Regions from separate parts of the Paraburkholderia sp. GAS38 genome, predicted to be linked through region 1. Evidence: riboswitches for the same ligand, from Rfam matches in the RefSeq annotation. Region 1 holds a riboswitch; the other holds the start of a gene.
The links. A riboswitch is a leader RNA that binds a small molecule or an ion and turns the genes downstream of it on or off. The one in region 1 is predicted to bind glycine.
Positions count from the first base shown of each region.

Region 2: another riboswitch for glycine. It lies ahead of P3T42_RS12805 (D-amino acid dehydrogenase); the one in region 1 lies ahead of gcvT (glycine cleavage system aminomethyltransferase GcvT).

Region 1 is NZ_JBNDJO010000012.1:240,008-247,287, forward strand. Features, by position in the region: gene P3T42_RS26160 (UvrD-helicase domain-containing protein) at 1-542, opposite strand, end outside; gene P3T42_RS26165 (oxidoreductase) at 861-1,913, shown strand; gene P3T42_RS26170 (hypothetical protein) at 2,110-2,457, shown strand; glycine riboswitch at 2,599-2,701, shown strand; glycine riboswitch at 2,750-2,912, shown strand; gene gcvT (glycine cleavage system aminomethyltransferase GcvT) at 2,997-4,115, shown strand; gene gcvH (glycine cleavage system protein GcvH) at 4,180-4,560, shown strand; gene gcvP (aminomethyl-transferring glycine dehydrogenase) at 4,638-7,280, shown strand, end outside.
Region 2 is NZ_JBNDJO010000004.1:513,209-520,488, forward strand. Features, by position in the region: gene P3T42_RS12785 (DUF3237 domain-containing protein) at 56-550, shown strand; gene P3T42_RS12790 (SDR family oxidoreductase) at 586-1,341, opposite strand; gene P3T42_RS12795 (nuclear transport factor 2 family protein) at 1,402-1,803, opposite strand; gene P3T42_RS12800 (LysR substrate-binding domain-containing protein) at 2,042-2,944, opposite strand; glycine riboswitch at 3,206-3,319, shown strand; gene P3T42_RS12805 (D-amino acid dehydrogenase) at 3,361-4,593, shown strand; gene P3T42_RS12810 (MarR family winged helix-turn-helix transcriptional regulator) at 4,697-5,230, shown strand; gene P3T42_RS12815 (MFS transporter) at 5,227-6,510, shown strand; gene speB (agmatinase) at 6,537-7,280, opposite strand, start outside.

The DNA.
Region 1 (7,280 bases):
TTGCGGTAGACGATCGCGGCCTGATGTTCGTCCTCGTTCGCGGCAATCGCCATCGCCTCGTCGGGCATGATCATGCCGTTTTTCCACAGCGAGATGATCGACTGGATCTTGCGGATGAACCCCTTGTCCGTCGAGCCGACCTGTTCCTGGATCATGCCGAAGCAGTCGTCCGAATCCATGATCGAGAACTGCGGCTTCAGGCCGACGTGTTCCGCCTCCTGACGCAGGATCTGCACGCCAAGCGAGTGGAAGGTACACACCGTCAACTGATTGACGGGCACCTTGCGGCCTTCCTTGCCGGGCGTCGTCAGCGTCTTGCCCTCGAGCAGCTTGCCGACGCGCTCGCGCATTTCCGCCGCCGCCTTGTTCGTGAAGGTCACGGCGGCGATGTGGCGCGGCTCGAAGCCTTTGACTTCGATCAGGTGCGCAATCTTCTGCGTAATCACGCGCGTCTTGCCACTGCCTGCGCCGGCAAGCACGAGACAGGGACCGTCGAGATAGCGCACCGCTTCGTTTTGGGCGGGATTCAGGCCTGCGGACATCGTGTGTGGATGGGGTCTTACGGTTGAGGGGGGAACTGCGGCGGCAGGTCGGCTGAGCCGATTCGCGCGAGAGGAGCGATGTTAACACGAAGCCCGCACGCACTCCGCGAGCCGCGCCCCGCGTGCCGTCCGCTCAGTTGGCAACCAGGTTGGCAACTGGGTTGGCTATTTCGCCGGCAACCGGGTTGGCAACCAAGTCGGCAACCTGGTTGCCAACTGAGCCGCCGAAACAGGCCGCACGCGGGACATGCCACAATTACAGGCCGCGCGCCGCCGCCGCGGTGGCAAAGCGGCGCGCTTTTTTCGCAGGAAACTCACATGTCTGCACCGCTGAAAACAGGATTGATGGGTTACGGTTTTGCTGGCGCGACCTTCCACGCGCCGGTGATTGAGCACTGCGGCCGGGCCACCGTCGCGGCGATCGCCACCAGCAAGCCCGAGCCGGCCCGCGCCGACTATCCGCGCGCCACCGTCGTGCCCGATCTCGACGCCCTGCTCGCGCTCGACGACCTCCAGTGCATCGTGATCGCAACGCCGAACGATACCCACTTCGACCTCGCCAAACGCACGCTCGAAGCCGGCAAAAACGTGGTGGTCGACAAGCCGGTCACGCTGACGGCCACGGAGGCCATGACGCTCGCCAATCTGGCGCTGGCGCGCGGCCTCACCTTCGCGCCGTTTCACAATCGCCGCTGGGACGGCGATTTCCTCACCGTTCGCGATCTGCTCGCGAGCGGCGAGTTGGGCCGCGTCACGCACTACGAATCGCACTTCGACCGCTTTCGTCCGGATGTGCGGCCGCGCTGGCGCGAAGAGGCGTCGCGCGGCGGCGGCCTGCTGTTCGATCTCGGGCCGCATCTGATCGACCAGGCGCTTGCGCTGTTCGGCGCGCCGGCGACCGTGTCGGCCACCGTCAAGACGTATCGCGACGGCGGCGGCGCGCCCGACTACGTGCATCTGCAACTCGGTTACCCCGGCCTCGAAGTCGTGCTGCACGCGAGCGCCCTCACCGCTCTCGCGCCGCCGCGTTTCGCCATCGACGGCACGCGCGGCAGCTACGTCAAACGCGAACTCGACACTCAGGAAGATCAGTTGAAAGCGGGGCTGCGGCCTGGCGACGCCGGTTTCGGCGGCGGCAATGCGGCGGGGTTGCTGCGCGTGCTGGACGCGAACAATCAGGAAGTGGAGCGTACTTTGCCCACCCGTGATGGCGACTACGTCGGTTTTTATCAGGCGCTGGCCGCCACGATCCTCGACGGCGAACGCTTCCCGGTCAGGCCGCAAGACGCCGTCGACGTCATGACGATCATCGAACTGGCCGCGCGCAGCGAAGAGGAAGGCCAGCGCCTGCCATTCGAGCGGATTCGCTGAGAACGCGACGCAGGTCGTGGCAAGTCATCGCAAGTTGCGGCTTACATGACGGTAACCGCTGCCAACAGTTCCGAAAGGAACGCTCCGTTACAATATATTGCTGAGTTCAGGTCAGCGTGTAGCAGCGGCTAGCCGTTGCTACACGATATCGATCTGAGCATCGATCACGAAAAGACGACGACTTAGGAGAGTAGGTATGCAACGTTTCATCCGTGCGCTGGCAGGTGTGGCGCTGGTTTCTTCGCTGGCCGCCTGCGTGGTCGCGCCGCCGCCCCCGGCACCGCACCCCGACCAGCATGAAATCGCCATTCAACGCCTGAATCAGGTTTACGGCCGTGCCGACAACCTGAGCCACCGCATCGACAATCATGTCAATCAAGGCTACTACCCGCCCCCGCAAGGCGGCGCATTGCATCACCGCCTCGACGTGATCCGTCAGGAAGCGCATGACATGGCGGCGCAGCATGGCGGCGGCCTGTCCGGCGACGAACAGCGCGTGCTGAACCAGGAACTCGACGGCGCAGCGCACGCAATCGGCGAGTAAGCCTCTCGGCAATCTGCTGTGAAAGCACAGGCGCGGGGATCATTCCCCGCGCTTTTTTTTGGCGTGCGCCGTGTGCATCGCACCACCGCGCCGTCCTCTCAAGCCTCCATTTGACAAGCCTCCGGGCCTCGCGTACATTCGCCGCACGCGTCGGGAGAGCGCGCTGGCCGCATTGTTTTTCGCAGGCCGCGCCGCCGAAGGGGCACACCCGCAAACTCTCAGGCAAAAGGACCGACCGCGTCGAAGAACCCGTCTGATACCGGCATCGTCCGGGCTTCCATCAGGCACCGGTTTTTCGCACTCTGGAGAGCGGCAGTAGCCAGCGGCATAGGACATCGTCGATGCCAGGCAGGCTGCCCACCGAAGGGGCGCGCGTTTCGCCGTCACGGCTTGCAAAGGCTTGCAAACCCGCACGGCAGCGCAATCTCTCAGGTATCGAGGACAGAGGGGTCATGCATGGCATCGCTCGCAGGCATTTTGGCCGCGAGGGATCAAGCCGCATGGCCTTTTTGTATCCGTCGAGATTGCCTGAGGCCCTGATGACCGAACTCAAACACACCCCGCTTAACGCCACCCATCGCGCGCTGAATGCCCGCATGGTCGATTTCGGCGGCTGGGACATGCCCGTCAACTACGGCTCGCAGATCGACGAACACCGCGCCGTGCGCACCGACGCCGGCATGTTCGACGTGTCGCACATGTGCGTCGTCGATTTCCAGGGCGAGCGCGTGCGCGCCTTCTTCGAACACGCCCTCGCCAACAATGTCGGCAAGCTGCAAACCCCGGGGCGCGCACTCTACTCCTGCCTGCTGAACCCGGATGGCGGCGTGATCGACGACCTGATCGTCTATTTCTTCAGCGAAGATCACTTCCGCCTGGTCGTCAACGCCGGCACGGCCGAGAAGGACGTCGCCTGGTTCGGCAAGCTGAACGCCGATGGCCACTACGGCCTCACCATCACGCCGCGCCGCGATCTGGCGATCGTCGCCGTGCAGGGACCGAACGCCCGCGAAAGAGTCTGGCAAGTCGCACCGTCCAGCCGCACCTCCACGGAACTGCTCAAGCCCTTCAACGCGGCCATTGTAGACAACACGCCGTTCGGCGAGTTGATGATTGCCCGCACCGGCTACACCGGCGAAGACGGTTTCGAAATCGTGCTGCCGGCCGCCTCCGTCTGCGAGTTCTGGGACGCGCTGCAACGCCAGGGCGTGCGCCCGGCCGGTCTCGGCGCGCGCGACACGCTGCGTCTCGAAGCCGGCATGAACCTCTACGGCCAGGACATGGACGACAACGTCTCGCCGCTGGACGCCGGTCTCGCCTGGACAGTGGACCTGACGTCGCCGCGCGACTTCGTCGGCAAGTCGAAGCTCGAAGCCGACGGTTCGCAAGCCGCTTTCGTCGGCCTGATCCTGCAGAAGGAAAACGGCAAGGCGGGCGGCGTGCTGCGCGCCCATCAGAAGGTCGTCACGCCGCACGGCGACGGTGAAATCACCAGCGGCACGTTCTCGCCGACCATGCAGGAATCCATCGCCTTCGCGCGCGTACCGAAGGACGTGAAACCCGGCGATATCGTCCACGTGCAAATCCGTGACAAAGCCCTTCCCGCAAGCGTGGTAAAACTGCCGTTCGTGCGCAACGGCAAGGTGCTTGCGGTTTAAGCGGCTCCGTCGCGTACGCCCCCTCTTTTAAGCTATTCCCGAACACACCGCATAGGAGCATCCGATGAGCATCCCGGCCGATCTGAAATACACCGAATCGCACGAATGGGTCCGCACCGAAGCAGACGGCACGCTGACGGTCGGCATCACCGACCACGCGCAAGAAGCGCTCGGCGACATCGTCTTCTTCGAAGTCCAGGAACTGGGCAAGACCGTGACCGCCGGCGACACCGTCGCGGTCATCGAATCCGTGAAAGCCGCTTCCGATATCTACGCGCCGGTCTCGGGCGAAATCATCGAAGCCAACACGGCCGTGGCCGACACGCCGGACTCCGTCAACAGCGCGCCGTATGAAAGCTGGCTGTTCAAGATCAAGCCGGCCGCCGACGCCACGCATGACCGCCTGATCGACGCCGCCGCTTATACGAAGTCCATCGGCGCCTAAGAGGCATTCAACACTCGTATCAACCGTCAGGTGCGGCGTCCGACGAACGCGGACGGCCGCACCGCCAGGAACACCCCATGAAGCTCGAACACCCGGATCGTCTGATGAACCGCACTCCTCTCTCGCTCGCCGCGCTCGAAGTGCATGATGCCTTCGCTGAACGGCACATCGGCCCGGACTCGGCCGACCAGCAAGCGATGCTCGAAGCCCTCGGCTTCGCGTCGCGCGCCGCGCTGATCGACGCCGTGATTCCGCAGACGATCCGCCGCAGCGAAACGCTGCCGCTCGGCCCCTTCACGCAGCCGAAGAGCGAAGCCGAAGCGCTCGCCGCGCTGCGCGAACTGGCGGACAAGAACCAGGTGTTCCGCTCGTATATCGGGCAGGGCTATTACAACGCGCACACCCCCACGGTGATCCTGCGCAACGTGCTCGAAAATCCGGCGTGGTACACGGCTTACACGCCGTATCAGCCGGAAATCTCGCAAGGCCGTCTCGAAGCGCTGCTGAACTTCCAGCAGATGATCATCGACCTGACCGGCCTCGCCATCTCCAACGCGTCGCTGCTCGACGAGGCCACCGCCGCCGCCGAAGCGATGACCCTGCTGCAACGCGTGGGCAAGCCGAAGTCGAACGTCTTCTACGTCGCCGACGACGTGCTGCCGCAAACCATCGAAGTGGTGAAGACGCGCGCCACGCCGGTCGGCATCGAAGTGAAGGTCGGCCCGGCGGCGGACGCCGCCAACGCCAATGCGTTCGGCGTGCTGCTGCAATACCCGGGCGTGAACGGCGATGTGCGCGACTACCGCGCACTCGCTGAAGCGATCCACGCAGCGGGCGGCCATGTGGTGGTCGCCGCCGATCTGCTCGCGCTCACCGTGCTCACGCCGCCGGGCGAATGGGGCGCGGACGTCGCCGTCGGCAACACCCAGCGTTTCGGCGTGCCGGTTGGCTTCGGCGGCCCGCACGCGGCGTATCTGGCCGTGCGCGACGAATTCAAGCGGCAAATGCCGGGGCGTCTGGTCGGCGTCACGGTCGACGCACAGGGCAAGCCCGCCCTGCGTCTTGCGCTGCAAACACGCGAACAGCATATCCGCCGCGAAAAAGCGACTTCGAACGTCTGCACCGCGCAGGCGCTGCTCGCGATCATGGCCAGCATGTACGCGGTCTATCACGGCCCGCAAGGACTGAAGACGATCGCGCAACGCGTCAACCGCATCGCCTCGTTGCTCGCCGCCGGCGCGAAGAAGCTCGGCTACACGCTCGTCAACGAAACCTTCTTCGACACGCTCACGTTCGAAACCGGCGCCCGCACCCAGGCACTGCATGACGCCGCGACCGCCAAGCGCATCAACCTGCGCCGCGTGAGCGATACGCGCGTCGGCATTTCGATCGACGAAACCACCAAGCGCAGCGATCTGGCCGATCTGCTGGCCGTGTTCGCCCAAGCGGCGTTCGTGAACGACGTGCCGCAAATCGATGCGCTCGACGCCGAACTGCCCGCAGAGAGCACCGTGCCGCCCGCGCTCGAACGCACCAGCGCTTACCTGACGCACCACGTCTTCAACCGTCACCATTCCGAAACGGAAATGCTGCGCTATCTGCGCAGCCTGTCGGACAAGGATCTGGCGCTCGACCGCTCGATGATCCCGCTCGGCTCCTGCACGATGAAGCTGAACGCGACCTCGGAAATGCTGCCAGTCACGTGGCCGGAGTTCGGTCAGATTCACCCGTTCGCGCCGGCCGAGCAAACGGTCGGTTACCGCGAAATGATCGATCAGCTCGAGCAGATGCTGGTGGCGGCAACCGGTTACGCGGCGGTTTCGCTGCAACCGAACGCGGGCTCGCAAGGTGAATACGCCGGTCTGTTGATCATCCACGCGTACCACGCCTCGCGCGGCGAAGGGCATCGTAACGTCTGCCTGATTCCCGCTTCGGCACACGGCACGAACCCGGCGTCGGCGCAGATGGCCGGCATGCAGGTCGTGGTGGTGGCGTGCGACGCGCAAGGCAACGTCGATATTGACGACCTGAAGGCGAAGGCCGCGCAACACGCGGACAAGCTCGCAGCCATCATGATCACGTACCCGTCCACGCACGGCGTGTTCGAAGCGAACGTACGCGAAATCTGCGAGATCGTGCATGCGCACGGCGGCCAGGTCTACGTGGACGGCGCCAACATGAACGCGATGGTCGGCCTCACGGCGCCGGGCCAGTTCGGCGGCGACGTCTCGCACCTGAACCTGCACAAGACGTTCTGCATTCCGCACGGCGGTGGCGGCCCCGGCGTCGGTCCGGTGGCCGTGGGCGCGCACCTCGCGAAGTTCCTGCCGAACCAGGTGTCGTCGGGCTACGAGCGCACCGCTGACGGCATTGGCGCAGTGTCCGCCGCACCGTACGGCTCCGCTTCGATCCTGCCGATCTCGTGGATGTACATCGCGATGATGGGCGCGAAGAATCTCACCGCTGCGACCGAAACCGCGATCCTCAACGCCAACTACGTCGCCAACAAGCTCGCGCCGCACTATCCGGTGCTGTATTCGGGCCCGGGCGGACTGGTCGCGCACGAGTGCATTCTCGATCTGCGTCCGATCAAGGAAACCAGCGGCATAACCGTCGACGACGTCGCCAAGCGTCTCGCCGACTACGGCTTCCACGCGCCGACCATGAGCTTCCCGGTGCCGGGCACGCTGATGGTCGAGCCGACCGAATCGGAATCGAAG
Region 2 (7,280 bases), on a different contig from region 1:
TAAACTCAACCGCACGGCACGCAACGTCATGCGCTCAACGCTCAAGGTGATTACGATGTCCACGCCCGCTTTCCACGAGCTCCCCGCACCGCTCCAGAGTGTGCAAACACGACCGCTGTTCGTGATGCGCCTCGACGTCAAACCGATCGTGACGGTCGGCGCGACGCCGGGACCGTTTCGACGCATCGGTATCGTGCCGTCCGGCACCTTCGCCGGCGAGCGTCTATCCGGCAAGGTGCTGGACGGCGGCAGCGACTGGCAGACCGTGCGCAGCGACGGCAGCACCACGCTCGACGTGCGCCTGATCCTTGAAACCGAGGACGGTGCCCACATCACGATGGCCTATCGCGGCATCCGCCACGGCGCGGCCGACGTGATCCAGCGGCTGGAAAAAGGCGAGAAAGTCGATCCGGCCAGCTACTACTTCCGCATCAATCCGCTCTTTGAAGCACCTGCCGGCAAGTATGAATGGCTGAACCGGGTGGTTGCGATCGGAACGGGCCACCGGTTTGCGGATGGCCCGGTCTATAGCGTGTTTGAGGTTAAGTAGCCCGAGTACGCATGGCGCTTCATAAAGACCCCGCCTCACCCCGAGAACACTTCCACCATCTGCGCGTTAAAGCCGTTCACAAGATCATGCTCGCCCGGTCCGGGGTTACCGCGGAACAACCTGGCGTTCTCGACCAGCACCTCATTGGCGTCGGTGCCGAGAGCGGCAATCGTTTCGTCGATAAACGCATCCAGCGGCATGGCCTGTTCGGCCTCGCGGCTGTTCATCAGATCGGTGCGCACCCACGGCGGCGCGATTTCGAGCACACGTACCGTGGTATCGCGCAGCATGAAGCGTTGCGACATGACATAGGAATGCAGTGCCGCCTTGGTCGACGAATACACCGCCGTCACCGCCAGCGGCACGAACGCCAGCACCGAACTGGTATAGGCGACCACGGCATCGTTCTTCGTCTTGAGATGGTCGATCAGCGCGGAGGTCATGCGGATCGGCCCCATCAGGTTGGTCGTGATGGTGGAGACCATCAGCGCATCGTCGATGCGGCCGGCCGCCGCATCCGTTTGCATCACACCCGCGTTGTTGATCAGCACGTTGAGAGCGGGATACGTCTTGATCAGTTGCGCCGCCACCCGCTCGATGTTCGCTGCATCGGTGATGTCCAGCTCGACTGCCGCCATGCCGGGGTTCGCGGCCACCACCTCGTCGAGATGGCTGCGCCGCCGTCCGCCGATGATCACCTTGTTGCCGCGCCGATGCAGCGCCTCGGCCAGCCCACGGCCAATGCCTGAACCGCCGCCCGTAATAAAGATCGTGTTGCCGCTGAGTTTCATGATGGACTCCTTAAGGATATCGCAGATAGGTTGAGACTGCCGTAATAGTGACTTCAGCGCTCAATCGGGGAACCGGTCGCCGAACATCGGCAGGCCGCTGACCGATTGCGCCGCAGTGACTTCGTCTTGCAGCACGTCCCAGTGTTCGGCGAGCTTGCCGTCCTCAAAGCGGACGACGTCCGCGGCAATCCACGCGGCCGGTCTGCCGCTGCCGGAGAAACGGCCGTGCGCGATCACGTAGTCGCCTTCGGCCACGATCAACTGATTCTCGTAGCGCAGCGTGTCGGGCAGCGTGCGGATCAGCGCAAACAGCCCCTCGCGCCCCGGCGCGATATGCGCACTGTGCTGAATGTAGCGGTCCGACCAGAAGCGTTCGGCCGCCTCATAGTCGCGCTGGTTGAACAACGTATCGAATGCCTCCAGGACGAGGGCCTTGTTTTGCTCCGGTGTCGTTTTGCTCATGTCAGTCTCGATGAACGTGAATGAATCGGATCGCCGCCGCCCCATGTGAGTCAGGTATTGGCGAAGCGGATGATGGAGAAGATAAGCGCGCGCCGCCGCCGGCGGTAGCCATCGGTTTCTGCTATGTCTTATGTATGGGATGCATAGATGGCGACGCGGCGGGTGGGTCACACGTCATACGCCAGGCAGCCGGAGGCCGCCGCGACAAGCCGGCACTAAGGCGCAGGAATCGTGAGGTTCACAAAACAGCGGCGTGCTGTTCGCGCCTGAAATCGGCCATGAGATGTTCGACGACTGCGCGCCCGGCGGCGCGGGTTGCGCGGCCCATCGGAAAGTACGCATGCACCGGGATGTCGGCCGTCTTCCAGTCGACCAGCAGCCGGACCAGCGAGCCATCGGCCAGTTCGCGGCGGCAAGCCCATTCGCTGGTCGAAGCAATGCCGATGCCGGCAGCCGCGGCAGCGACGGCGCCCTCGTTCTCGTTGGTCGAGAAATGCGCGTCGAGGTCGAGCGCCACCTCCTCGCCTGCGCGTGCGAACTTCCAGCCCGTCGGGACCACGGACGCGGGTCCACCCACGATGCGGTGCTGCGTCAGTTGATCGGGCGTCACCGGCACACCATGGCGTTCGAGGTAATCGGGCGAGGCGACGATCACCCGCGCAATCTGCGTGATCAGCGTGGCCGTCGCGCTCGAATCCACCAGACGCCCGAGCCTGATGGCGACATCCACCGCGTCCTTGACGAGATCCTGCGGGCGGTCGCCGAGCAACATCTGCAGACGCAGCGCCGGATGACGTTGGAGAAACGGCGCGAGCCGTGGAATGACTTCGCGGATTGCGACACTGCTGGGCATGCTCATGCGCAACATGCCGCGCAACTCGCTGCCTTCGCGCACGCTCTGCTCGGCATCCTCGAGCGCCATGAGGATCGGATCCAGACGCGACAGGAACTCGGCGCCCGCGTCGGTCAACACGACCGCGCGCGTGGTACGCGTGAGCAGACGCGCGCCCAGGTCGCCTTCCAGTTCGGCGACGATGCGCGACACCTGCGATTGCGACAGCCCGAACTCACGCGCCGCAGCCGAGAAACTGCCGAGACGCGCAACGCGGGTGTAGAGCTTGAGGGCGAGGATGTCCTTCACGGTGCAGGATAGTTGGGTTGGATCAAGGCTGGCGAACCTGACCAAGGCTATACGATTGATGCACCCGGCGCAAATATGCGAACCACCCGCCCCGCTCGGACAGAAAACCGCAACCGCAAAAAAACGCTTGCCGGATTATTTGCGAACGGCTACCGTTACGCCGTTCTACACGCTGTCGCGGGAGAGACTGTCACGCAGAAATGCGGTGACGGCGCCGACGGAGCAACCGCCCCGGAAACTCTCAGGCACAAGGACCGCCCAGCGGGAACATCTGGAGAGCGGCGCTTAACGCGCCCACCGAAGGGGATTTCCGCCCGCCCGGCAACGGGATGCGCGCGGAAAGAAACTCTCAGGTACATGGACAGATGGGGCATGGAAGCCGGCAACGGCCCTGCTCACTCACTCTGGACCATGACATGTCACGCATCGCCATCATTGGCGCCGGCATTACCGGCGTCACGACCGCTTACGCCCTCGCGCAACGCGGCTTCAACGTAACCGTGTTCGAACGCCACCGCTACGCCGCGATGGAAACCTCATTCGCCAACGGCGGCCAGCTATCGGTCAGCAACGCCGAGGTGTGGAACAGCACCGCCACGGTCGTCAAAGGCCTGCGCTGGATGCTGACGCGCGACGCCCCGCTGCTGCTCAATCCGCTGCCGAGCTGGCACAAGTACTCGTGGATGGGCGAGTTCCTGCGGCAGATTCCGCATTACCGTGCCAACACCATCGAAACCGTGCGGCTGGCGATCGCCGCGCGCGAGCATCTGTTTTCGATTGCGGCGCGCGAGCAGATCGATTTCGACCTCGAAAAGCGCGGCATTCTGCACGTCTACAAGACCCGCAAGGAGTTCGATGCAGCAGCGAAGGTGAATGCGCTGCTCAACGAAGGCGGCCTCGAGCGCAACGCGGTGAACGTGGCCGACATTCGCCGCATTGAACCGACGCTCGACGGCGCCTTCCACGGCGGCTTCTTCACGCCCTCAGATTCGACCGGCGACATCCACAAGTTCACCCGCGGCCTCGCGCAAGCGTGCGAGCGTCATGGCGTCGAATTCCGCTACGACACGGAGATTGCGTCGATCACGCGCGATTCCGCCGGCGCCTTCAGCGTCGCCGCGAAGCAGGCGGGCGAGCCGTTTCAGCAGACGTTTGCGCAGATCGTCGTGTGTGCCGGCGTGAAGAGCCGCGCATTCGCGTCGATGCTCGGCGACCGGGTCAACATCTACCCGGTCAAAGGCTATTCGATCACCGTTTGCCTCGACGACGCCGCGAGCCAGCAAGGCGCGCCCTGGGTCAGCCTGCTCGACGACAGCGCGAAGATCGTCACGAGCCGTCTCGGCGCCGACCGCTTCCGCGTGGCCGGCACAGCCGAAATCAACGGCTTCAATCGCGATATCCGCGCCGAACGCATTGCTCCGCTCACCGAATGGACCCGTCGCTACTTCCCGCAGGTGAATACGTCGCGCGTCATTCCATGGGCCGGTTTGCGTCCGATGCTGCCCAGCATGTTGCCAAAGGTCGGCAAAGGCCGCCTGCCCGGCGTGTTCTATAACACCGGACACGGGCATCTTGGCTGGACGCTGTCCGCCGCGACCGCTACGGGCGTGGCCGATGTAATCGCCTCAACGAGAACGCAGCAGGCCTAAGCGGCGAATTCAGGCTGACTCGCCACCGCAAAAGTAAACTTGCGCTCCTCCCTCAATGTGTGCATAATGCATATATGCAGACCGCACACATTGAGGTATTGCCATGACGCAGCGCACAGAAAATCTGCTTGGGGTGCTCGCCCTGCTGGTGACGGACGAGATGAATGCGCAGACCACCGTGGCCGCGCTCGCCGGTCCCACGGCGCGCGCCATCCTCAATGCGGTGGGCCAGTATCCGGATTCCTCCATTGAAGTGCTGCGCGATGCGGTCGATCTGTCGCATCCGGCGGCCGTCCGCGCGGTGGCGGGTCTGGTCGAGGCCGGCCTGATCGAAAAGAAACCAGGCGCCGACAAACGCGCGGTGGCGCTCGCGCTGACCACTGCTGGCCGGCGCGAAGCGAAGCGCATGCAGACGGCGCGCGAACGCATGCTGCAGCGCGTGGTAAGCCGGCTCGACGACGACGAACGGGTCGTGTTCGAAGACCTGTTGATCAAGATTCTCTGGCATGAAACGCGCGACCCTGCGCATGCCATGCAGTTGTGTCGTCTATGCGACGACGGTCCGTGCCTCGCAGCAGGTTGCCCGGTCGAATGCCGCGAACAGGGCTTGCCGATGCCCGAACGGAGCGGCTCATGAATCCCGCGACGCCGGTGCGCTGGCGTGCGATCGGCGCGCTGACCGCCGTGTCGGCGCTGGCGCAGATCGGCCAGTTCGGGATCGGCTTTATGGTGTTGCCGGTCTGGCTGGCGCATCACGGCCTCGACGCACCGCGCGCGGGGCTGTTTTCCGCTGCCCAGTGGGCCGGCATGGTCGCGGGGCTGCTGGCGGCGCCGCATCTGGCGGAGCGAATCGGTGCAAAGGCAACCGTTACGCTGGGGCTTGCGGCGAGCATCGTCGCATTCGCAACGATAGGCTGGCTGGCGTCGCCGTGGTGGCTGATTCCCGGCATGCTGACCGGACTCGGCATCGGCCTGCGCTGGATCGCCAATGAAACCTGGTTGTACAGACTAGTGCCCGAGCGGGCCAGTGGCCGGGTGGTCGGCATTCATGAAGCGCTGATCGCAGCGGCCGGTGTAATCGGGCCGGCTCTTGCAACGTGGTGCGCCGTCGATGGCCGCATCACCTTTGGTGCGGGGGCCTTGTTCACGTTTGCCGCGGCGATTCCGCTATGGTTGACCGCTGACGAGTCGCGCCGCCCCAACGCTGCGCGCTCAAGCGGACGTCCAGCGAATCCGCTCGCTGCGCCAACAACGCCGCAGACCCGCGAGCTAGCCCTGCAACCTCACTTACCCGCACACCTCGCAACCGAACCTGCCAAGGCGAGGTCCCAAACAACGGCAATCGGCCCGCTCGTCTGTCTCGGCATGGTGGTCGTGGCATTCGGTGGTCTCGGCGACGGCGCGCTCTACGGCCTCTTTCCGCTCTTCGCCGACGGACGCGGACTCAGCGCGACACAAACCGCTACCCTGCTCACCTGCTTCGGTATCGGCGGGATGGCGTTGCAGTTTCCGGTTGGCTGGTTCGCCCAGCGCGTCAGTCTCGCCGCAGCGGTCGTCGTCTGTGCAGCAGCAAGCGCGCTCGCAGTCGTGTCGTTCGCCCTGGCCGCGCCTGCGTCGGGGCTGCTGGCGGCGAGCGCAGTCTTGCTGGGTGGAATGAATAGCGCCTTTATCACGCTAGGGATGTTCGCCGCCGCAAGCGGCGATAAAGCCGCCTTGACCCGCAACATGCGGCTGGTTTCGCTGACCTTCACGGTCAGCTCGATTGCCGGTCCGTTGCTCGCCGGCTTCGCCATGAAGGCGCTAGGCAGCGACATGCTGATGTGGCAACTCGCGCTCGCCAGCGGCGCGCTTGCCATATACACACTCGGTCTACTGGAAGGCCGGCGCCAACCCCGCGAAGCGTCCTCCGCGAGCTGACGCCGGCCGCGCTGCTTACAACAACGTCAACGCCCCGCTACCTTGCGTTGCCGCCACAGGCACAGCACGTCGCAGGCAATGTGCGCGGCGGCAATGGCGGTGATCTCGCTCTGGTCGTAGGCGGGCGCCACTTCGACGACGTCCGCGCCAATCAGGTTCACGCCGCCCAGGCCCCGCACGATGGCGAGCCCCTGTGCCGACGACAAGCCGCCGGCTACCGGCGTGCCCGTGCCCGGTGCAAAAGCCGGATCGAGACAGTCGATATCGAAGGTCAGATACGTGGGACGCTCGCCGACAATCGACATGATCCGCTCCACCGCAGCGCGCGTGCCATGCTCATGCACCCACGCCGCATCGAGGATGTTGATGCCCATGAAGTCGTCGTTCCACGTGCGGATGCCGATCTGCACCGACGTCTTCGGATCGATCAGGCCGTCCTTCACCGCCTTGTAGAACATCGAGCCGTGATTCAGGCTGTCCGGACTATCGTCGGCCCAGGTATCGCAGTGGGCGTCGAAATGGATCAGCGACAAGGGCTTGCCATACTTCTCCGCATGCGCAATCAGCAACGGATAGGTGATGTAGTGATCGCCGCCCAACGTCAGCATCTTCGCATCCGAACGCAGAATCGTGCGGGCATGCTCGACGATGGCCGGCTTGACGGTCATCGGGTTGTGCGCGTCGAACCAGCAGTCGCCGTAATCGGTCACGGCGAGATCGTCGAACGGATTGAAGCCCCACGGATAGGGATGCAACTCGGACAACTGCAC